DNA from 2 places in the Plantibacter sp. Mn2098 genome. Region 2 is predicted to be linked to the other one. Evidence: riboswitches for the same ligand, from Rfam matches in the RefSeq annotation. Region 2 holds a riboswitch; the other holds the start of a gene.
What was found. Region 2 has a riboswitch for glycine ahead of gcvT (glycine cleavage system aminomethyltransferase GcvT). Riboswitches for the same ligand answer to the same signal wherever they lie in the genome.
Positions count from the first base shown of each region.

Region 1: linked by a shared signal. The riboswitch ahead of ACL9RL_RS03280 (L-serine ammonia-lyase) and the one ahead of gcvT (glycine cleavage system aminomethyltransferase GcvT) in region 2 are both predicted to bind glycine.

Region 1 is NZ_JBMOUH010000002.1:92,274-103,994, forward strand. Features, by position in the region: gene ACL9RL_RS03235 (helix-turn-helix transcriptional regulator) at 1-658, shown strand, start outside; gene ACL9RL_RS03240 (aldo/keto reductase) at 705-1,667, shown strand; gene ACL9RL_RS03245 (SDR family NAD(P)-dependent oxidoreductase) at 1,730-2,557, opposite strand; gene ACL9RL_RS03250 (DUF1761 domain-containing protein) at 2,557-2,985, opposite strand; gene ACL9RL_RS03255 (DUF2795 domain-containing protein) at 3,156-3,434, shown strand; gene ACL9RL_RS03260 (hypothetical protein) at 3,431-3,646, shown strand; gene ACL9RL_RS03265 (SDR family oxidoreductase) at 3,751-4,644, shown strand; gene ACL9RL_RS03270 (hypothetical protein) at 4,688-5,047, opposite strand; gene ACL9RL_RS03275 (hypothetical protein) at 5,358-6,530, shown strand; gene ACL9RL_RS03280 (L-serine ammonia-lyase) at 6,539-7,936, opposite strand; glycine riboswitch at 8,020-8,122, opposite strand; glycine riboswitch at 8,123-8,222, opposite strand; gene ACL9RL_RS03285 (hypothetical protein) at 8,377-8,649, shown strand; gene ACL9RL_RS03290 (arsenic resistance protein) at 8,855-9,829, opposite strand; gene ACL9RL_RS03295 (SDR family NAD(P)-dependent oxidoreductase) at 9,922-10,899, shown strand; gene ACL9RL_RS03300 (SNF2-related protein) at 10,953-11,721, opposite strand, start outside.
Region 2 is NZ_JBMOUH010000003.1:209,767-221,487, reverse strand. Features, by position in the region: gene ACL9RL_RS06550 (CPBP family intramembrane glutamic endopeptidase) at 1-458, shown strand, start outside; gene ACL9RL_RS06545 (peroxiredoxin) at 562-1,047, shown strand; gene gcvP (aminomethyl-transferring glycine dehydrogenase) at 1,408-4,350, opposite strand; gene gcvH (glycine cleavage system protein GcvH) at 4,350-4,724, opposite strand; gene gcvT (glycine cleavage system aminomethyltransferase GcvT) at 4,731-5,846, opposite strand; glycine riboswitch at 5,904-6,010, opposite strand; glycine riboswitch at 6,012-6,098, opposite strand; gene ACL9RL_RS06525 (NUDIX hydrolase) at 6,268-7,038, shown strand; gene nadA (quinolinate synthase NadA) at 7,035-8,366, shown strand; gene nadB (L-aspartate oxidase) at 8,369-10,147, shown strand; gene nadC (carboxylating nicotinate-nucleotide diphosphorylase) at 10,141-10,992, shown strand; gene ACL9RL_RS06505 (cysteine desulfurase family protein) at 10,994-11,721, shown strand, end outside.

The sequences.
Region 1 (11,721 bases), on a different contig from region 2:
CCCGGGCGACGCCCAGGCAACGTCCGTCCCACCCGAGGTGCTCATCGCGCTGTCGGCCGCCGTTCGTGCCCATGAGGTGCTCCGATTCGACTATGCGAGCCGCCGCATCGACGCAGGCAGCACCGGCGAGGGCCGCGCCCCGGATGCCGCACGCACCACACCCGGCGCAGCCGACCCAGTCCCGCCCCGCCGTGTCGAGCCGCACCACCTCATCACCTCCCAGGGCCGCTGGTTCCTCCTCGCCTGGGATCTCGACCGTGACGCGTGGCGGATCTTCCGTGCGGACCGCATCAGCCCGCGGACCCCGAGCGGCCCCAGATTCGTGCCGCGGGAGATCCCGGGCGGCGACGCGCGGGCGTACGTCTCCGCCCGGTTCAAGGGATCCGACCGGGTGGACGCCTGGCCGTGCACCGGCACCGTCATCCTGCATCAGCCGGCGAGCGCTGTGCTCCCCTTCGCCGGCGACGGCATCGTCGAGGAGGCCGGCGCCGATCGATGCCGCTACACGGTCGGCTCCTGGTCCTGGGCTGCCCTCGCCGCGTCCCTCGGCCGCTTCGACACCGAAATCGACGTGGTCGGCCCGCCGGCACTCGCCGAGGCGTTCGCCAGGCTCGGCGAGCGCAACATCGCGACGGCACGCAGGGCGGCGCAGGCATAGATTGGTTCTGCGCCCACTCGGGTGGATTCAGGTCGGAGGAAACACCATGCAGCATCGCACACTGGGCCGGCAGGGCCTCGAGGTCTCAGCACTGGGATACGGCGCGATGGGCATCTCCGTCGCCTACGGACCGGGCGACGAGCAGGCGGGCATCGCCGCGATCCACCGGGCGCATGAGCTCGGCGTGACGTTCTTCGACACGGCGGAACTCTACGGCTGGGGTGAGAACGAGCAGATCGTCGGACGAGCGGTGCGGAGCTTCCGCGACGAGATCGTGCTCGCGACGAAGTTCGGCTTCACCCCCGACTACGGCAGGGACAGCCGACCGGAGCACATCCGCGAGGTCGCCGCGAAGAGTCTCCGCCTCCTCGGAGTCGACCACATCGACGTGCTGTACCAGCACCGTGTGGACCCTGAGGTGCCGATCGAGGACGTCGCCGGCACGGTGAAGGAACTCATCGATGCCGGTCTGGTGAGGTATTTCGGGCTGAGCGAGGCGGATGCCGAGACCGTCCGGCGCGCACACGCGGTGCAGCCGGTTTCGGTGCTGCAGAGCGAGTATTCGCTGTTCGAGCGCGATGTGGAGCAGGTGCTCCCGACGCTCGACGAGCTGGGCATCGGGTTCGTCCCGTACTCCCCGCTCGGCCGCGGATTCCTGACCGGCACCGCGAAACCGGCCGCGGACTACGACGAGGACGACCTGCGCCGCAGGGACGCGCGCTGGCAGCCGGGGAACTTCGAGAAGAACGTCGCCGCGACCGCGCAGCTGACCGATCTGGCGGCGTCGAAGGGCGCGACCGTCGCGCAGCTCGCACTCGCCTGGCTCCTTGCGCGGGGCGAGCACATCGTCCCGATCCCCGGCACACGCTCGGCCCGCCGCGTCGAGGAGAACCTCGGGGCGCTGGACGTCACGCTCGACGCGGCCGACCTGGCACGCATCGCGGAGGTCCTGCCGACCGGCGGGTTCGGCGCACGCTTCGTCGCAGGGCCACGCCCCGTCACGGAGTGACCAACGGCAGCAGCGCTCAGTGCCCGGCGGCAGCAGCGCTCAGTGGCCAGCGGCAGCAGCGCTCAGTGGCCGGAGAGCATCTCCGCGCTGCGATCCCACAGTTCACGAGCGAGCGCCTGGTCCGATGCCTGCCGGCCGGATCGTGCGACGGCCCGCTTCGCGTAGTACTCGCCAGGCGTCCAGTCGATGCCCGGCTGCGTCTCGGCGAGCCAGAACAGTGTGTCGGCGCCCTCCACGGGCGTCGTCATCAGCCGCCTGCCGAGTGCGGTCCCGTACATGAGCCGCATCGCGCCGTCCGGCGAGTTCGAGAAGTTCGTCGCGATGACGCCGGGGTGGAACGCCGCTGCGGAGATCCCGTCGGCCCCGTGCCGGCGCTGCAGTTCGCGCGTGAACAGCACCTGCGCGAGCTTCGCGTTGCCGTAGGCCTTCGTCGCCCGGTACGACCGTTCGGCGTCGAGGTCGGTGATGTCGAGCTTCGAGAACAGTCGACTCGCGGCGCTCGAGGTGTTGATGACGGTCGCCTCGGAGGCGATCAGCCGATCCAGCAGGAGCGTCGTGAGGAAGTACGGCGCGAGGTAGTTCACCTGGAAGGTCTGCTCGTGGCCGTCCTGAGTCGTCGTCCTGGCCCCGAAGATGCCGCCGGCGTTGTTGGCGAGGACGTCGATGCGGTCGTACCGCTCGCGCAGCTCGTCCGCGAGGCGTCGGACCTGGGCCAGCTCCGCGAAGTCGGCGAGCAGGAAGTCCGCACCGATCTCCTCCGCGACGGCCTGTGTCTTCGCGGGTGAACGCCCCACGACGACGACGTGCTCGCCAGCCGTCCGGAATGATCGAGCTGCGGCGGCGCCGATGCCGTCGCTCGCCCCGGTGACGACGATCGTGCGTCCGACCATCAGACGGATCCGGCCGGCGGCCACACGCCGATGATGACCGCCATGATCATGATCGTCACGAACTCGTGCGCCACGTTCAGCACCGTCAGGCCCGTCGGTCTCCCGTCGAACGCGTCGTGGGTGATGAAGCGCGCTGCGGTGAATCCCGCCCAGAGGGCGAGGCCGGTGAGGAGCGCGATGGCGAGGAAGCTGCCGCCGAAGAAGCTCCACGCCACGAACACGGCGGCCGAGAGCACCCACGCGGTCACGAAACTCACCACGACGGTCACGAGGATCGGACGGATCGCGTCCTTCGCGTCGCCGGACGGGGTGACGTTCGCGGCCTTCATCCAGTAGTTGCCGAACACCTTCGGCGTGTACCAGATCGATCCGACGACCATGCTCGACGCGGTCGCGAGCAGTACGGTCCAGTAGTTGATCTCCAGCATGACCGGTCCTTTCGACGCCGCAACTGGTGCGGGCGTCCGAGTGTATCGTCGTGGCGGCGCCGATGGCAGGGGGAATCCCCGTTCGCTGCACGCTCGGTCGGCACCCATCCACCACCTGCAGGAAAAATCAAGACCTGGCGCGCGCTGCCGCCTGATCCGAGACTTGCGGCATGTCCCCCGACACCAACATATTTCCCGGTGCTGCCGATGCACCGGGGCACGTTGAACTCGACGTCGGCGTCGACGCGGCACTCGCCGCGTCGCTCCGTACGATCGACTACCCTGCGACGCGGGAGGACCTCCTCCGCATCGCCGCAGAGGACCGCCTCCCGCAAGCGGACGTCGACTCGCTCCGCACCCTGCCCGAGCACAGTTACGAGGGGACGTTCCACGTCCTGCGCGCCATCGAGGCCGCCCATCGGAACCGTTCGGTCGGCGGCCCGCCATGACCACGCGGCACCCGGGTCCCGAGGAATTCGGGTTCGACGTCGTCCCGTCCTCCACCGGTCTCTGGGAGGTCCGCTTCACCGGCACCGACCACGTCGCGGGCGTCGTCACCCAGGACGCAGACGGCTTCCACGTGCATGACGGACTCGACGCGCACCTCGGGGTGTTCCCCACCCTCGACCGCGCGCTCACGCGGCTCTACGGCAACGACTGACGTGTGCTGTCAACCCCTCGCCCATCCGCCGCTCGCGCTCGTAGCCTCGGTTGACGCGGCCCGCACCGGTGCCGCGACGACCCTGAGGAGCAGCCCATCACATGGTGATCGACCAGTACAGCTTCGACGACCCGACCAAGCGCTACCAGCGGATCGCACCGCCTGAGCAGCACCAGCCGGAGCCGGGACTCGACGCGGACCTGGAGCCACGGGCCGACCTCGGCGAGCACAGCTACCGCGGCACGGGCAGACTGCTCGGACGGAAGGCGCTCGTCACGGGAGCGGACTCCGGCATCGGGGCGGCCACGGCGCTCGCGTTCGGGCGGGAGGGGGCGGACGTCGCGCTCTCCTACCTCCCGGCCGAGCAGGAGGACGCCGAGCGGATCATCGCGCTCATCGAAGCTGCGGGCGGGAAGGCGATCGGGATACCGGGCGACATCAGTGATCCGGAGTTCTGCCGGCGACTCGTCCACGAGGCGGTGCACGGGCTGGACGGACTCGACCTGCTCGTCAACAACGCCGGCAAGCAGGTGTACTCCGAACGGCTGGAGGACCTGTCCGACGAGCAGTTCGAGCAGACGTACCGCACAAACGTCTTCGCGATGTTCTGGATCACAAAAGCGGCGCTGCCGCACCTCGGCCCCGGGTCGACGATCATCAACACAACATCGATCCAGGCCTACAATCCGTCACCGATCCTCGTGGACTACGCCTCGACGAAGGCGGCGATCAACGCTTTCACGAAGTCACTCGCGCAGCAGCTCGCCGAGCGTGGCATCCGGGTGAACGCCGTGGCTCCCGGACCGATCTGGACGCCGTTGCAGGTGTCGGACGGGCAGCCGCAGGAGAAGATCGTGGCGTTCGGTCAGGCGACGCCGTTCGGACGGGCCGGTCAGCCGGCCGAGCTCGCCCCTGCCTACGTGTTCCTGGCCTCGGCTGAATCGAGCTATGTCTCGGGAGAGACGCTCAACGTGAACGGCGGTTCGCCGACGCCGTAGCGGGCGGGCCGCAGAAGCGACCGAGCCGCAGAAGCGGGGACGGTCAGCGAGGCTTGACGGTCTTGATCGAACCCGTGTGCGCGGCAGCCTGTCCGTTCGCGGCGTCGTCGACCTCCGGGCCGATGCGGAGGTCGCCGGTCTTGTTGGCCTCCTGCATCATGGCTTCGAGCCACGCGCGATTCAGCTCGGGCCGGTTCTCGTCGTCGAACTCGAACTGCAGCGAGATCGACGGGTGCACCCAGATCGACACGCGACCGCCGCCGGAGTCCTCCCCGCGCTGCCACGACACCGTGAAGGACTCGTTGCGGCGCAGCTTCATCACCGTGATCGACTTGACATGGGCGAGCGTGCGGTCGTCCAGTTCCAGCTCTCGCGCGGAGCTGCCGTAGATCAGTCTGCCCATGGGATGTTCCTCACTCGTTGGAATGGCGCTCGGCCGCGGGATGCGTCCCGCAACCGTGCGCGTGAGCCTCTCGGCACGGACCAATCGTACGGGTCGGGTTGCCTTCGAGCACCCGACACCACAAGATGCCGACAGATGTCGGAAACAGGTCCCGGTCGGCGGAAACGACCGCGACTCCCGCACCCGCTGGGAATCCGCTGTCCCGCGCTCGGGACGCTCGCGCGGGAGTCGGGCGTCCTGCCAGCTTGTGCCTGGTGCGACACGCACCCACGGCGAAGGGGTTGCGATGTCGGCTGCACGATCGAGGGGAATGCTCGCTGTCCGAGGCGGCATCGGCATCGGCGGGGCGCTCGTCCTCGCGGTCCTGCTGAGCGCGTGCACGGCGCCGACCACCCCCGAGAGCAGCCCGACCTCCAGCGCTCCGACGACCGAATCCACCAGTTCGGAACTCGCCGCCCCGACCTTCCGACTGCCGCTCGGTTGCGACGACCTCGTCTCCACGACGGACGCCGCCGAGGCACTGCGGGCACCGGCGACGCTCGTCACCTGGCCCTCGACAGCAGACCACGCGAGCCTCGACGACATCGCCGTCACCGCCGCTGGCGGCCTCGTCTGCCAGTGGACGGTCGAACCGGACAACTTCAGCCCGACCATCACGACCGAAACCTACCCTGCGCCGCGGATGGTCGTCCAGGTGCTCCCGGACGCAGCGTCCACCTGGAACCCCGGGTGGCAGGACGATGCGGAAGCGACCGACACACGGGACTTCGGGACGACCAAGGCGTTCGCATCCTGCGGCGACATCGGCTGCCGCGCAAACGCGCTCGTCGGTTCGAATTGGGTGCAGATCCTGATCTACAACCCGGGCGCACAGCTCACAACGACGTCGCTCGGGTCGCCGGACGAGACCTTCGCACACGCGACACCCGCGTTCACCTCACTCTTCGATCGACTCGCGTCCGCCGGCGAGCCCGCACCTGCGTGGACCCCGCCGACGTCGGCGAAGCCGGTCGCCTCCAGTTGTGACGCGCTCCTCCCGACCGACGCCGCGGCGACGGCGCTCGGCGGCGACAACGGCGATGCCGGTGACGGGTACGTCGCGCAGGAACCGCAGAAACTGCCGTCGGTCCAGACGGTCGCTGTACAGGACATCGGCGCCCTCGGCTGCGTGTACGGCCCGGTCGGAACGAGCGCCGTGATCGCACCCCTCACCATCACGGCCGTGCCCGGCGGCGCGTGGATCGCGCCCAAGATCCTGTCGAACATCCCGACCGGCAGCACGCAGGCCGCCGTGCAGCTCACCGGTCTGCCGTCCTCGGACACCGCGATCCTGTGGTGCGGGGTCAACGACCAGCAGTGCCAGGTGCTCTTCAGCCTGAACGGTCAGGGCATCGACGTCACGACGAACGCTCTGCAGGACTCACCCGTCTCGGCGCACGACGCCGCAATCGCAGCTGCGGAGGCGATCATCGCCCGGCCGTGAGGGCAGAGTCAGCACTCCACGACGTTGACCGCGAGCCCGCCCAACGCGGTCTCCTTGTACTTCGACGACATGTCGCGGCCCGTCTCGCGCATCGTGACGATGACCTCGTCGAGGGACACCCGATGGGTGCCGTCGCCCCAGAGCGCCATCTTCGCGGCGTTGATCGCCTTCGCTGCGGCGATCGCGTTCCGCTCGATGCAGGGGATCTGCACGAGCCCGCCGATCGGATCGCACGTCAGCCCGAGGTTGTGCTCCATCGCGATCTCGGCCGCGTTCTCGACCTGCTCAGGCGTCCCGCCGAGGACTTCGGCGAGTCCGGCGGCCGCCATAGACGATGCCGAGCCGACCTCGCCCTGGCATCCCACCTCCGCACCGGAGATCGATGCCTGCTCCTTGTACAGGACGCCGACCGCACCGGCGGCGAGCAGGAACCGGACGACGACCTCGTCCCGCTGCTCCGGCGTCGCCGCATCCATGCCGGGGCCGTAGTGGGTGGCGTAGAACATGACCGCCGGGATGATGCCGGCCGCACCGTTCGTCGGCGCCGTCACGACCCGGCCTCCCGACGCGTTCTCCTCGTTGACGGCGAGCGCCACGAGGTTCACCCATTCCTGCCAGAACTTCGGATCCCGATCCGGGTCCTCAGCACGCAGGCGGGTGTGCCACGCCGGCGCGCGTCGCCGCACGTCGAGACCGCCTGGCAGCGGCCCGGTGCGTTCCAGACTCGAGTTCTTGCACGCCTCCATCACGTCGCGGATGTGCAGGAGCCCGCTGCGCACCTCGTCCTCCGAGCGCGTGACGAGCTCGTTCCGGAGCATCACCCCGCTGAACGGCACACCCTCCGCCCGGCAGTGGCCGAGCAGCTCCGCCGCCGTGCGGAACGGCAGTGGCACAGCGGCGTCCGGCACGACCGGGCCAGTCCTCGCAACGGGCGTCCCGTCCTCCCGCACCACGAACCCGCCGCCGACCGAGTAAAACACCGCCTCGTGGAGCACCTCGCCCACAGCGTCCCGCACGGCGAACCGCATGCCGTTCGTGTGGCGTTCGAGGACCGTCAACGGGTGCAGCGCGATGTCGTCGACCGCGAAGCGCAGCGAGACACCGCGGCCGAACCGCAGCGTCCCCGTCGCGGCGAGCGCCCCGAGACGCTCCTCGACCTCCTCCGGCAGGATCTCCTCCGGACGGTACCCCTCCAGCCCCAGCAGCACAGCCGTCATCGTGCCGTGTCCACGTCCCGTCGCGGCGAGCGAACCGTACAGGTCGACGTCGAGCGCGGCCACCGCATCGAGGACACCAGCGTCACGGACGTCGTCGACGAACACGGATGCGGCGCGCATCGGCCCCACCGTGTGCGAACTCGACGGACCGATGCCCACCGAGAACAGGTCGAACACGCTGATGGTCATGCTGCCGCCACCCGGGATGCTGGTGCGTTGGTCATGGGAACTCCGATGCTGTGGCGCGCTGGTGCGCGACCGATGGTCGAGTCCCTCCCCGCTCTGTATCGGACCTGAGAGTTTCCGCGATCCCCTGGCGGGAGAACGCTTGCACCGTCGGTGAGCGACGAGATCGTCACTGCTTTCCAGAGTCGCCGAGCTGCTGCGGTACAGGGGCCTGAGAGATTCCCGGGGAGGATTTGCTCCTACGGCGCCCGCCCGATGATGCAGGACGGAACTCTCCCGCAGCTGCTCGAAGGCGTGTGATGTTGTGCTGTGCACGATACACGATCGTGCAGAGTCGGAGAATGCCTGGAAGTCCCGCTGGCGACGCTCTAGCCTGGTGCCAGACCCGTACGATCGGCGGCTGCTGGAGCCGACGTTGATGCGCGGGCGACGAAGGAGTCGACATGAGCGATCAGAACCTCGAGAACGCAGACATCAACAACCCTGGTCCGCACGACGAAGCCGTCGACGAGGCGGTGCTCACGAACGCGAGCATCAACAACCCCGGCCCGCACGACGAAGCCGTCGACGAGGCGGCGCTCGCCAACCCGAGCATCAACAACCCCGGCCCGCACGACGAAGCGATCGACGACGCGGAGGCCGAGGAGACCGCGACGATCACGAACCCCGGTCCAGACGAGAGCCAGATCCCGCATCACGGGCACCACAAGCACTAGCGCTCAGGCCCGGTCCGGCCCGGTCGCTGGGCCTGTCGACACTTCGACAAGCTCAGTGACCGGGTCTCGCTCAGCGACCGGACTTGGTCCCTGAGCCTGTCGAAGGGCCCGAACCAGCGCAGTCGTCACCCCCGGTCCCTGAGCTTGTCGAAGGGCCCGACCCCGCGCAGTCGTCACTTCGACAAGCTCAGTGACCGGGTCACGCTCAGCGACCGGGTCTCGAAGGGCCCACGATCCTCGGCACCACCCGCACGAGCACCACCATGCCGACGAGTTCCACAAGCGTCTGCGTCACCACCGCGAGCGGAGCGATCGCGAGCGACGTCGGCAGCGAGAGCGCGAGCGGCAGCACCACCAGCGAGTTCCGCGTCGCACCGCTGAACACGAGTGCCCGCCCGGCCGGCGCGTCGAGTCGGGCCGGGCGCCACACGAGCGCACCGACGACCACCATCACCACGAGGAACGCCACGAACAGCGGCACCACCCGCAACAGGGCAACCGCCTGTTCACCCACCGCGGCGATCTGCGACCCGACGACGACCGCGAGCGTCAGCATCATGATCGGCACCATCGCGCCCTCCATCACCCGCATGATGCCTGCACCGATCGCGGATCGCCCGGCCACCGCCTGCACGATCGCAGCCGCGACGAGCGGCACCACGATGAGCAGCAGGAACGCCTCCACAAACGGCTCGACCTCCACGAGCGCGACGGCGTCGGCACCGGCGAACAGCCAGAGATAGCCCGGCAGCAGCACGATCTGCAGCAGCATCAGCACGGGCGCCGCCGCGAGCAGCCGGTCCCGCGCACCGCCGGCGAGGCCAGTGAACACGATGACGTAGTCCACGCACGGCGTCAGCAGGACCAGCAGGACACCGATGAGCAAGCCACGGTCGTCGGTCACGAAGCGCGACAGTCCGAACACCACGATCGGCACGATCCCGAAGTTCACCAGCAGCACCGTGACGAAGAAGCGCCCGTCCCGGAACGCACGGCCGATCATCGTGAGCGGCACGCCGAGGAACGTGGCGAACAGGAGCAGGATGAGCGCGGGATTGATCGATGCCGCGAGCCCGGGCGCGGACGACGGCGCGACGAGGCCGACGACCCCACCGAGGACGATCGCCGCGAGATACAGCGGGATCTGCCGTCGGTCCCACCATGTGACGATCCGCTGCATCCCCACAGCCTAGGGACTGCCGAACCCTGCGGCCTTCCGTCGCCCGCAAACCCGTTGACTGCGAGTGCGCTCGAAGTCGTAGTCTGGCCGACATGACACGTACACAACACCGCATCGGCTCCGGATTCGACGCTTCGACCACGGCCGCAGAGGTCCTCGAGGGCATCGATCTGACCGGCAAGCTCGCCATCGTGACCGGCGGATACTCCGGCCTCGGCAAGGAGACCGTCCGTGCGCTCGTCGGCGCCGGCGCAGACGTCGTCGTCCCCGCACGCCGCGTCGAAGCCGCCCGCGAAGAGCTCGCGGACATCGACGGATCCGCAGAACACGTCGAGGTGGACGAGATGGACCTCTCCGACCTGGCGAGCGTGCGCGCGTTCGCCGAGCGGTTCCTGGCCTCTGGCCGCAGCATCGACATCATCATCGACAACGCCGGTGTGATGGCCGCCCCGGAAACTCGCGTCGGTCCTGGTTGGGAGCTGCAGTTCGCCACGAACCACCTCGGACACTTCGCCCTCGTCAACCTGCTGTGGCCGGCCGTCGTCAAGGGCGGGTCGTCTCGTGTCATCGCGACCTCCTCGTCGGCGCACCATCGCTCCGCCATCCGTTGGGACGACATCGACTTCACCACCGGCTACGACAAGTGGGCGGCGTACGGGCAGGCGAAGACCGCGAACGCCCTGTTCGCCCTGCAGCTCGACGAGCTGGGCAAGGCGGAGGGCGTCCGCGCGTTCTCGGTGCACCCCGGCGGGATCCTCACGCCACTGCAGCGGCACCTCCCGCGCCAGGAGATGGTCGCCGCCGGTTGGATGGATGAGGACGGCAATCCGACGAACCCCGCATTCAAGTCGCCGGAGCAGGGTGCAGCGACCCAGGTGTGGGCTGCGACGTCGCCGAAACTCGACGGGCTCGGCGGGCTGTTCCTGGAGGACGTCGAGGTCGCTGTGCCGGCTGCGGAGGCCGTCGCCCCGGCCTCGGGGGTCTCGGCGCACGCCATCGATCCGGCTGAGGCGGAACGTCTCTGGGCGCTGTCGGCGGAGCGCACCGGCGTCAACGCCTTCGCCGGCTGATCTGCGGCTGATCTGCGGCTGATCTCCGGCACTCCGCGGGCTCGTCGAGGCGCCTAAGCCTCGAGGAGCCCGCGGATGTCATCGGCTGAGAGGGAGCTGCTGAAGACGGCGTCGTCGTCGAGGACGGCGTCGAACAACTTCGACTTGCGTTCCTTGAGCGCCATGACCTTCTCCTCGATCGTGCCGCGGGCGACGAGCCGGTAGACCATCACGTTGCCGGTCTGGCCGATGCGATGGGTCCGATCGATCGCCTGCGACTCCGAGGCGGGGTTCCACCACGGATCGAGCAGGAACACGTAGTCCGCCTCGGTCAGGTTGAGGCCGAACCCGCCGGCCTTGAGGCTGATGAGGAACACGGGCGCGTCACCGCCGCGGAACCGCTCGATGATCTCCGGGCGGCGCAGACTCGAACCGTCGAGGTACTCGTAGGCGATGCCCTGCGCGTCGAGCCGTTCGGCTGCCTTCTTGAGGAACGTCGTGAACTGGCTGAACACGAGCGAGCGGTGCCCCTCTGCGATGACATCGTCCAGTTGTTCCAGCAGTGTGTCCAGCTTGCTCGACGGGATGCCGGCGTACTCCTCGTCGACGAGGGTCGCGTCGAGACTCAGCATCCGCAACAGCGTGAGGGATCGGAACACGATGAACCGGTTGCGATCGAGGTCTTCGATGAGCCCGAGGAGCTTCTGCCGCTCCTTCTGGAGGACCGTGTCGTAGAGCTTGCGGTGCTTCGGCGCGAGATCCACGTACAGGACCTGTTCCTGCTTCGGCGGCAGCTCCGGGGCGACGAGCTCCTTCGTCCGGCGCATCATGAGCGGTCTGATC
Region 2 (11,721 bases):
TCGGTCGCGGCGCCGTCCTGTTCCTCGTCATCGGCATCCCCGGCATCGGCGTCTACGCACTCGGCCGGGCGCTCGGGGCGACGGTCGCCGTCAGCACCTTCCCCGACCCCAGCTACTGGTGGACGATCCCCATCCTCGTGTTCTCCGCCATCCGGGCAGGCCTCCAGGAGGAGGTCATCGTCGTCGGCTACCTCTTCACGCGCCTGCGGGAGATCGGGTGGGGCTGGTGGACCATCATCCTGTCGACGAGTGTGCTGCGCGGCAGCTACCACCTGTATCAGGGAGTTGGGCCGTTCTTCGGGAACGTGGCGATGGGCATCGTGTTCGGGTGGTGCTACAAGCGTTGGGGCCGGGTGATGCCGCTCGTGATCGCCCATGCGATCATCGACATCGTCTCGTTCGTCGGGTACCCGCTGGCGGTGGCGTGGTGGCCGGCGATCTTCGCGGCGAAGTCCTGATTCCGTTCTCGGAGCCTGCTGCCCAAGACTGTTCCCGAGTCCGTTCCCTGAGTCTTGGCCGCTTCGGGGCGGTGTGCGATCCGACCGGGCGTACAGTCTGAGCATGGCCAAAAAAGCACAGGTCGGCGATGCCGCGCCCGAGTTCACCCTCCCAGGCGTCACCGTCAATGGAGCCGATGCCGAACGGCAGGACTTCTCCTTGGCGGCCGAGCTCGGACATCCGGTTGTGCTCGTCTTCTACCCCGGCGACGAGACGGCGGTCTGCACCGCGCAGCTGTGCTCGTACCAGTCGGAGCTCGGATCGTTCGCCGGCCTCGGTGCGACGGTCTGGGGCATCAGCTTGCAGGATGTCGACAGCCATGAGCATTTCGCACGCAAGGAGCGTCTCGGCTTCCCGCTGCTCGCCGATGTCGGTGGCGCGGTCGTCGATGCGTACGGTGTCGGCATGCCAGGTCTCGGCCTGCGGCGTTCGGTGTTCGTGATCGATGCCGCCGGCGTCATCCGCTGGAAGCACGTCGCCCTCGTCGGGGCGACCTTCCGCAGCGCCGACGAGATCCGCAAGCAGCTCGAGCTCCTCCCCACCGCCTAGCCCTCGCCCCGCCGCCTCCCTCCGCCACCTCCCGCCTCGCCCCGCACTTCTCTTCCACAATTCAGGAACATTTGCGCGATTCAGGACGATCGAGGCGGATTTGCTGCGGAATCGTCCTGAATTCCGTCAGAGTTCCTGAATTCTGCAGGGCCCAAGGTGCGAGGGATGCTCGGAATTCCGGAAGTGTGGACGCAAAAAGTGGCTCCGGAGGACGAAAACGTCCTCAGGAGCCACTTCTGTCGCAGGAAGTCCGGAATTCTGGACTGACCCGCGGGGTGCGATGCGCGACACACGCCAGCACGCGGCATGCACGAGGCGAGCGCGCCCGGGCGAGGCGAGCGCGCCGGCGGGAGGCGCTGCCTACTCGAAGGCCTCGGGCGGCGGGCACGCGCACACGAGGTTGCGGTCGCCGTAGGCCTGGTCGATGCGACGCACGGGCGGCCAGTACTTCGTCCGCACGAGCGTGTGCACCGGGTAGACGGCCTGTTCGCGCGTGTAGGCGTGCGCCCACTCGCCCTCGATGACCGACTGGGCGGTGTGCGGGGCGTTGACGAGCGGGTTGTCGTCCGCAGGCCACTCCCCCGCGGCAACGGCGTCGGCCTCTGCCTTGATCGCGATCATCGCGTCGATGAAGCGGTCGATCTCGGCCAGGTCCTCGCTCTCCGTCGGCTCCACCATGAGCGTGCCGGCGACCGGGAACGACATCGTGGGCGCGTGGAAGCCGTAGTCGACGAGGCGCTTCGCGACATCGTCGTTCGTGATGCCGGTGGCTTCCTTGAGCGGACGCAGGTCGAGGATGCACTCGTGCGCGACGAGCGCGTTCTCACCCGTGTAGAGCACGGGGTAATGCTCCTGGAGCCGGGTCGCGATGTAGTTCGCCGCGAGGACCGCGGAACCGGTCGCTTCGCGCAGGCCTGCGGATCCCATCATGCGGACGTAGGCCCACGAGATCGGGAGGATGCTCGGGCTGCCGTACGGCGCAGCCGAGACCGGTCCGCCGGCGTGGACGACCGTGCCGCCGCCGAGGAGCGCGTGCTCGTCGCGCTGCGCGAGCGGGTGCCCAGGCAGGAACGGGGCGAGGTGCGCCTTCGCGGCGACGGGGCCGACACCTGGGCCGCCACCGCCGTGCGGGATGCAGAACGTCTTGTGCAGGTTGAGGTGCGAGACGTCGCCGCCGAAGTCGCCGAAGCGGGCGTAGCCGAGGAGCGCGTTGAGGTTCGCACCGTCCACGTAAACCTGGCCGCCGGCGTCGTGCACGGCCTTCGTGATGTCCTTGACCTCGTGCTCGTACACGCCGTGCGTGGACGGGTAGGTGATCATCAGCGCTGCGAGGACATCGGCGTTGGCCTCGACCTTGGCGCGGAGGTCGTCGAGGTCGACGTTGCCGAGTTCGTCGCACGCGACGACGACGACCTTCATGCCCGCGAGGACGGCCGATGCCGCGTTCGTGCCGTGAGCGCTCGACGGGATGAGGCAGACGGTGCGGTCGAGGTCGCCGTTCGCGCGGTGGTACCCGCGGATGGCGAGGAGGCCGGCCAGCTCGCCCTGGCTGCCCGCGTTCGGCTGCAGGGACACGGAGTCGTAGCCGGTCACCTCGGCGAGCCACGTCTCGAGCTGGTCGATGAGCTGGAGCGAGCCCTCGACGTCCTCGCGCGGCGCGAAGGGGTGGAGGCCTGCGAACTCGGGCCAGGTGACGGCTTCCATCTCGGTGGCGGCGTTGAGCTTCATCGTGCAGGAGCCGAGCGGGATCATGCCGCGGTCGAGCGCGTAGTCGCGGTCGGCGAGCTGCTTGAGGTACCGCATCATGGCCGTCTCGGAGTGGTGCGTGTTGAAGACGGGGTGGGTGAGGTACTCGGTCTCGCGGCGGAGGTCCTCCGGGAACTCTGCCGCGCCGGCCGGAGCGAACGCGAAGAAGGAGGCGCCCTGCTCGGCGAAGATCGATGCCGGAGCTTCGACCTCGACACGCGTTCCCGTGCCGAGGAGCTCGGTGAGCTCACGGACGAGGGTGGAGCCGTGATCGAGGTCGTCGGCCGTGACCTGGTCGAAGCTGAGCGACACGGTCGTCTCGTCCACGGCGCGCAGCAGGATGCCGCGTGCGTGGGCCGATGCGACGACGGCCGCAGCATCGGGCACACGCACGAGGAGCGTGTCGAAGTAGTGCTCGGACACGACGTCCGCGCCAGCGGTGCGGAGCGAGTACGCGGCGCGAACGGCCGTCGCATGCACCGACTGCGCGATCCGGCGGATGCCCGCCGGGCCGTGGTAGACCGCGTACATCGCGGCCATCACGGCGAGGAGGACCTGCGCCGTGCAGATGTTGCTCGTCGCCTTCTCGCGGCGGATGTGCTGCTCGCGCGTCTGGAGCGTGAGCCGGTACGCGGGGTGGCCCGCTGCGTCCTGGCTCACGCCGACGAGGCGGCCGGGGAGCTGACGTTCGAGGCCCTTGCGGACGGCCATGTAGCCGGCGTGCGGTCCGCCGAAGCCCATGGGCACGCCGAAACGCTGGGTGGTGCCCACGGCGATGTCCGCCCCGAGCGAACCCGGCGAGGAGATGAGCGCGAGTGCCAGCAGGTCGGCTGCGACGACCGCGAGGCCGCCCCGCCCCTTGACCTCGGCGATGACCGCGGCCGGGTTCCAGATCCGGCCGCTCGCGCCCGGGTACTGCACGAAGACGCCGAACGCGTCTGGGAGCGCGTCACCGGCGATGGCGGCGGCGGAGAGATCGATCTCGACGAGCTCGATGCCGACGGCCTCTGCGCGGTTCGCGAGGAGCGCCTTCGTCTGCGGGAACGCGTCGGCGTCCACGATGAAGGTGTGCGATGCGGACTTCGAACCGCGGCGGGCGAGAAGCATGCCCTCGACGACGGCCGTGCTCTCGTCGAGCATGGACGCGTTGGCCGTGTCGAGCCCCGTGAGGTCGGAGACCATCGTCTGGAAGTTGATGAGGGCTTCGAGGCGGCCCTGCGAGATCTCCGGCTGGTAGGGCGTGTACGCCGTGTACCAGGACGGGTTCTCGAGCACGTTCCGCTTGATGACCGCCGGCGTGATCGTGTCGTAGTAACCGAGGCCGATGAGGCTGCGGTTGACCGTGTTGCGCGCGGCGATGGCTCGCAGCTCGGCCAGCGCGGCGCGCTCGCCGATCGCGTCCGGGATGCTCGACGAGGCGAGCTGGTCGGCCTTGATGGCGTCCGGCACGGCGGCGTCGAGCAGCGCGTCGACGGAGTCGTAACCGATGGCCGAGAGCATCGTCGCCTGCGCGTCGGCATCGGTCCCGATGTGGCGCGTGGAGAAGCGTTCCGCCATTACTCGCCCACCACTGCTGCGTACTCGTCCCAGCTGAGGAGGGTCGTCGGCAGCTCCGCGAAGCGCACCGAGATGAGCCATCCGGTGCCGAACGGGTCTGCGTTCACGATCGACGGGTCGTCGATCACGGCGTCATTGACCTCGACGACCGTGCCGTCGATGGGCGCGAACAGCTCGCCGACCGACTTCGTGGACTCGATCTCGCCGACGATGGAACCGCCGGTGATCTCACCGCCCACAGCCGGCAGGTCGACGTAGACGACGTCGCCGAGCTTCTCGGCTGCGTAGTCGGTGATGCCGATGACGGCGAGGTCGCCCTCGACGCGGATCCACTCGTGCTCGGCGGTGTACTTGAGTTCGGTCTTGTCGGCCATGTCGGGTTACTTCTCTCTCGTGTAGAAGGGCAGCGTGGTGACGGTCGCGGGGATCTTCGTACCGCGGACGTCGATGGTGAGGACCGTTCCAGTGGCGGACTGGTCGGGGTGGACGTAGGCCATCGCGATGGGGTGGCCGAGGGTGGGTGAGAGCGCACCGCTCGTGACCTCGCCGACCTCGACGTCGCCGTCGAACACGGCGTAGCCTGCCCGGCCCGCACGACGCCCTTCGGAGACGAGGGCGACGAGCACGGGCGCATCCGCGGGAGGTCCGGCTTCGACGGCTGCACGGCCGACGAATGCGCCGGGCTTGCTCAATGCGACGACGCGGCCGAGCCCTGCTTGCACGGGGAACGTACCCGTGCCGAGTTCGTGGCCGTAGAGCGGCATGCCTGCTTCGAGGCGCAGCGTGTCACGGCTCGCGAGCCCGGCGGGGACGAGGCCGTGGGATGCGCCCACCGCTTCGATCGCGCGCCAGAGCCGTTCGGCGGCGTCGGCCTGCACATACAGTTCGAAGCCGTCCTCGCCCGTGTACCCGGTGCGGGCGACGAGCAGCGGGAGGCCCTCGAAGAGCGCATCGGTGCAGCGGTAGTAGCCGAGCTCTGCGAGCGGCGTGCCGAGATCCGTGATCGCTGCGACCGATTCGAGGATGGCGCGCGATGCGGGTCCCTGGACGGCGATGAGCGCAGTCGCGTCGCTCTGGTCCTCGACGGTCACGTCGAATCCGGCAGCACGCTCGCTGAGCGCTCGGAACGCGGCCTCCCGGTTGCCGGCGTTCGCGATGACGAGGAATCGCTCGTCGGCGAGTCGGTACACCACGATGTCATCGACGATGCCGCCCTGCTCGTTGAGGATGAGCGAGTATTTGGCCTGCCACAGCGCGATGGCGGACAGCTTGCCGGCGAGCGCCGTGTCGAGGAATGCAGCGGCGTCCGGCCCGGCGACGAGGATCTCGGCCATGTGCGAGAGGTCGAAGATGCCGGCGGCCGTGCGGACGGCGTGGTGCTCTGCGAGGTCGCTGGAGTAGCGGACGGGCATCTGCCAGCCGGCGAAGTCCGTGAAGCTCGCGCCTGCGGCTTCATGGACGGGGTGCAAAGGACTGGTTCGTTCGAGATCGGTCACGAGTTCTCCGGGGTCGCGTGGTGCGCTTCGGGTACGACAAGCGCGCCCGTTGGGAACTCCCCCTCTGTCATTGGCCTGAGAGTTTCGCGAGCGACGGATCGACGTCCGTGCTGCTTTCACCGTCGGCGAGCGCCACAGGATGGTGACGCTGCTTTCCAGAGTGGCCAGTTCGATGCGGTACAGGACCTGAGAGATTGGCGGGGAGGCTTGCTCCTTCGGTGCCGGGTGAACCGGCTCTCCCGCATCGTGTTTGCGGCCCGATATTCGTTTGCGCGCCCAGCATATCGTGGTTCGCCGCGCTTGCGGGAGTCGGTGTTCTGGTCAGGTGTACACTAAGGCTCGGAACAGTAAGAGTCAGACATACTCTTAGTTGATCGCGATGTCGTTGGATCGACATCGCCCGAGCCACCGGGAGCACACGATGGGTGAGAGCGCAGCAGATCAGGGCCTCGCGGACGCGGCGAGCGTCAAGCTGGCCGTGTCCACCGTCATCTTCACGCTCCGCACCGATGACGGCTTCGGTGCGACGGATCCGACCCCGGCCATCTGGATCCCGCTCGTCCGCCGCATCCGCGAACCGTACGACGGGCTGTGGGCGTTGCCAGGCGGCCCGCTCGGCGCGGAGGAGTCCCTCGCGGACGCGGCACGGCGCACACTCGAAGTGACGACATCGCTGCGCCCCCGCTACCTCGAACAGCTCTACGCGTTCGGCGACATCGACCGCTCGCCGGACGAACGTGTCGTCTCGATCGTCTACTGGGCGCTCGTCGGCTCAGAGGAGGCCAAGCGCACGCTCGTCGGGCAGAACGTCCGCTGGTTCCGCACCGATGCGCTCCCGCGGCTCGCCTTCGACCACGAACTCATCGTGGAGTACGCGCTGTGGCGGCTCCGCAGCAAACTCGAGTACAGCCACATCGCCCACGCCTTCCTCGGTGAGACGTTCACGCTCACAGAACTGCGCGAGGTCCACGAGGCCGTCCTCCAGAAGCAACTCGACCCGGCCAACTTCCGCCGGCAGATCGAGTCGTCCGGGCAGGTCGTCGCAACCGACGAGCTCCGCACCGGCGGCCGGCACCGTCCGGCGAGGCTCTACCGCTTCAACCGCTCCTCCGAGTACGCCGACCACGGCCCGCTCGCCGGTGCAGACCCCACCGAAACCGCACCACCAGCACGCATGCAGGAGCTCTCATGACCCTCACCGCTTCCGTCGACGCCATGATCCAGGAGATCGCGAACGGCCAGACCGCAGGTTCCACCTGTGCGCCGGAGCTCGCCTCCGGCCCGTGGGTCTTCGACCTCACTCCCCCGAGCTACGGTCCGGGCGCGTCGATGGGCGATGTCATCCCAACGGGTTCCCCCCGTCAGGGCCAGCTGCCCGCCTCCTACCGCGATGCTGATCAGGCGGACCTGCACCGGCGGATCGTGGCTGCGAAGGAGACGCTCGGCGATCGCGTTGTGATCCTCGGGCACTTCTACCAGCGCGACGAGGTCGTGCAGCACGCTGACTACGTGGGCGATTCGTTCCAGCTCGCGAACGCGGCGAAGGCCCGAACCGAGGCGGAGGCGATCGTCTTCTGCGGTGTCCACTTCATGGCGGAGACGGCCGACCTCCTCTCCGGTCCGGAGCAGGCGGTCATCCTGCCGAACCTGGCCGCCGGGTGCTCGATGGCGGACATGGCGAACATCGACCAGGTCGAGGAGGCCTGGGAGCAGCTCGAAGCCCTCTACGGAACCGAGCCCGATGCGGATGGCCGCGTGCCCGTCATCCCCGTCACCTACATGAACTCGTCCGCGGCGCTCAAGGGCTTCTGCGGTCGCCACGGCGGCATCGTCTGCACCTCGTCCAACGCCGAGACAGTGCTCAAGTGGGCCTTCGAGCGCGGTCAGCGCGTCCTCTTCTTCCCCGACCAGCACCTCGGCCGCAACACGGCCAAGAAGCTCGGTGTGCCACTCGAGCACATGCCCATGTGGAACCCGAACAAGGCGCTCGGCGGCAACGACGCGCAGGGGTTGCAGGAAGCGGAGGTCATCCTGTGGCACGGCTTCTGCTCCGTGCACAAGCGGTTCACGGTCGACCAGATCGATCGCGCGCGCGCAGCCCACCCCGGCGTCCGCGTCATCGTGCACCCCGAGTGCCCGATGCCCGTCGTCGACGCCGCGGACGAGGCCGGTTCGACTGACTACATCCAGAAGGCGATCGAGGCGGCCCCGGCGGGCACGACCTTCGCGATCGGCACGGAGATCAACATGGTGCAGCGCCTCGCCGCGCAGTACCCGCAGCACACGATCTTCTGCCTCGACGACGTCATCTGCCCGTGCTCCACGATGTACCGCATCCACCCGGGCTACCTCGCCTGGGTGCTCGAAGGGCTCGTCGCAGGCGAGGTCATCAACCGGATCACCGTCTCAGACGACGTCGCCGTCCCCGCACGGCTCGCCCTCGAACGGATGCTGGCCGCGAAGCCGCCCGTCGCGGCTCAGGCAACCACCGTCGCGCCGGCTCAGACGGTCGAGGTCTGACCGTGACCAGGGTCGTGGTGGTGGGCAGCGGCATCGCCGGGCTCGTCACCGCCATCCACGCGAGCGATGAGCACGAGGTCGTCCTCGTCACGAAGGACGTGCTGGGGCAGAGCAACACGCGTTACGCGCAGGGTGGCATCGCCGGCGTGATGTTCGACGACGACTCCGTCGAGTCGCACGTGCAGGACACACTCACGGCCGGCGCTGGGCTGTGCGACGAGGAGGCCGTGCGGGTGCTCTGCTCCGAGGGGCCGGATCGCATCCGCGAGCTGATCGCGTACGGAGTCGGATTCGACCGTGCGGGCTCGGCGCCAGATGCGGCGTTCGCGAAGGGCCTCGAAGCTGCCCACTCCTACCCGCGGGTGCTGCACTCGGGAGGCGATGCGACGGGCGCGGCGATCGAGGCGGCTCTCGTCCACCGCGTGCGGGAGACGAGTGTAGCCATCCACGAGCACACCTTCCTCGTCGACCTGCTCGTCGAGGCCGGCGCCGTGCGGGGAGTGCTGCTGCGGGCAGACGGCGAGGAGTTCGTCGTCCGGGCCGACGCGGTCGTACTCGCGACGGGCGGCGCGGGACAGCTCTACCCGCACACCACGAACCCGCTCGTCGCAACGGGTGACGGTGCAGCGGCAGCGCTCCGAGCCGGAGCTGCGCTCGAAGACGTCGAGTTCGTCCAGTTCCACCCGACGGCACTCACCTCCGCGGGCAGCTTCCTCGTGTCGGAGGCCGTGCGCGGCGAAGGGGCCGTCCTCCGCGACGCATCAGGCGAGCGTTTTATGCAACGCGTCCACCCGGACGCTGAGCTCGCGCCGCGCGATGTCGTCGCGCGTGGGATCGCGGCCGCGATGGCTGCTCAGGGCGGGCTGCCGGTGGTCCTCGATGCGACGATGCTCGGCGCGGAACGGCTCGCGACGCGCTTCCCCGGCATCGATGCGGCGGTGCGGGCGTCCGGCATCGACTGGTCGCTCGAACCGGTGCCCGTCGCCCCCGCCGCCCACTACTGGATGGGCGGGGTGCGGACCGATCTGCACGCACGGACGAGCCTTCCCTGGCTGTACGCGGTCGGCGAGGTCGCGCGGACCGGGGTGCACGGCGCCAACCGGCTGGCCTCGAACTCGTTACTCGAAGGCGCGGTGTTCGGTGCGCGGGCGGCTGCGGCGATCGGCGTGGACCTGCAGGTGGGCCCTTCGACAAGCTCAGGGACCGGGAAGGGCCCGGTCATTGAGCTCCAAGACCCGGTCATTGAGCTTGTCGAAATGCACCGCTCGGGCCCTTCGACAAGCTCAGGGACCGGGAATGGCCCGGTCATTGAGCTTGTCGAAATGCACCCTTCGACAAGCTCAGGGACCGGGACGGACGGCCCTTCGACAGGCCCAGGGACCGGCGGAGGCTCAGGGACCAGGGCGGACGGCTTCAGCCGGGCAGCACTCCACGAACTGCTGTGGCGCGACGCCGGCCTCATCCGCACGGGCGACGGCCTCGCCGCCGCAGCCGGAATCCTCGACGGGTGGGCCGCCGAACAGACCGCCCCGCCGACGACCGACGAGGAATCCGAAGACCAGAACCTGCTCCTGCTCGCCAGGGCGATCGTCGCCGCAGCCCTCCAGCGCACCGAGTCGCGCGGCGCCCACGCCCGCAGCGACTTCCCGCTGACCGACCCGATCCAGGCTGTCTCGACGACCGTCGTCACCACCGGGGCCGCCGCCCGCACCATCGCAACCCCCTCGCTGGTCGGCGCCGCCGTCCACGTCCCGTCCGGAGAGATGCTCGCCTCATGCTGACCGATCGAATCATCACCACCGCCGTCACCGCGGCCCTCGTCGAGGACGCGCCGTGGGGCGACCTCACCTCCGAGGCGCTCATCCCCGCCGATGCGACCGCGACCGCGACGCTCAGCGCCCGCGAACCCGGCGTCTTCAGCGGCGGCGCGGTGTTCGCCGCGGCGTTCCGTCTGACGGATCCGAGCATCGAGGTCACGGTGATCGCCAACGACGGCGAGCGGTTCGAAGCCGGCGACACCCTCGCAACCGTCTCAGGCCCCGCCCGCTCCGTGCTCACGGCGGAGCGCATCGGCTTGAACTTCGTCCAGCGGATGAGCGGCATCGCGACCCTCACGAGCCTGTTCGTCGCCGAGACGGAGGGCACGAAGGCGCGCATCGTCGACACCCGCAAGACGACTCCTGGGCTCCGCGCGTTCGAGCGTCACGCCGTGCGCTCCGGCGGCGGTCACAACCACCGGTTCTCGCTCTCGGACGCGGTCATGGCGAAGGACAATCATCTCGCCGTCCTCACCGCTCGCGGCCTCACCGTGACCGAGGCGCTGCTGCAGGCCAAGGAACAGCTGTCCCACACGACGCACATCGAGGTCGAGGTGGACCGCATCGATCAGATCGAGGCCGTGCTCGCCGCGGGGATCGACACGATCATGCTCGACAACTTCACCCTCGATCAGCTGCGGGAGGGCGTCGCGCTCGTCGCGGGGCGTGCGATCGTCGAAGCCAGCGGCAACGTCTCCCTCGACACGGTCCGCGACATCGCCGCCACCGGGGTCGACGTCATCTCCTCCGGTGCGCTGACGCACAGCGTCCGCTCGCTCGACCTCGGGCTCGACGTCACGGTCGTCTGACGTGCTCTACCTGGACAATGCGGCGACGACGCCAGTACGCCGCGAGGTGCTGGAGGCGATGTGGCCGTTCCTCACGGCCACCTTCGGCAATCCGTCGAGCCATCACACGGTCGGTGAGGCTGCGGCCGGAGCGCTTGCGGACGCCCGCCGTCGCATCGCCGCTGTCCTCGGCACACGTGCCGGCGACCTGGTGTTCACCTCTGGCGGGACCGAGGCCGACAATCTGGCGGTCAAGGGGATCGCCCTCGCGGCGCTCGAAGCCGGGACCGGGCGGCATCTCGTCACCTCCCCCATCGAGCACGAGGCCGTCGCGGAATCGGTCGCGTACCTGCGACGGTTCCACGGATTCGAGGTCACGGTCCTCCCCGTCGACGGAACCGGCCTGATCGATCCGGCCGAGCTCGAATCCGCCCTCCGACCAGACACCGCGCTCGTCACGGTGATGACAGCGAACAACGAGATCGGCACCGTCCAACCCATCAGGGCGCTCGGGGCGATCGCCAGGTCCCACGGCGTCCCGATCCACACCGATGCCGTCCAGGCGGCCGGCTGGCTGGATCTCGGTCTGGACAGCCTGGGCGTGGACGCGCTGAGCCTGTCCGGCCACAAGCTCGGTGCACCGAAGGGCGTCGGTCTGCTCGCGGTGCGCGGTGCACTCCCCCTCGAACCCGTGCTCCACGGCGGCGGACAGGAACGCGGGCGACGCAGTGGCACCGAGAACGTGGCGGC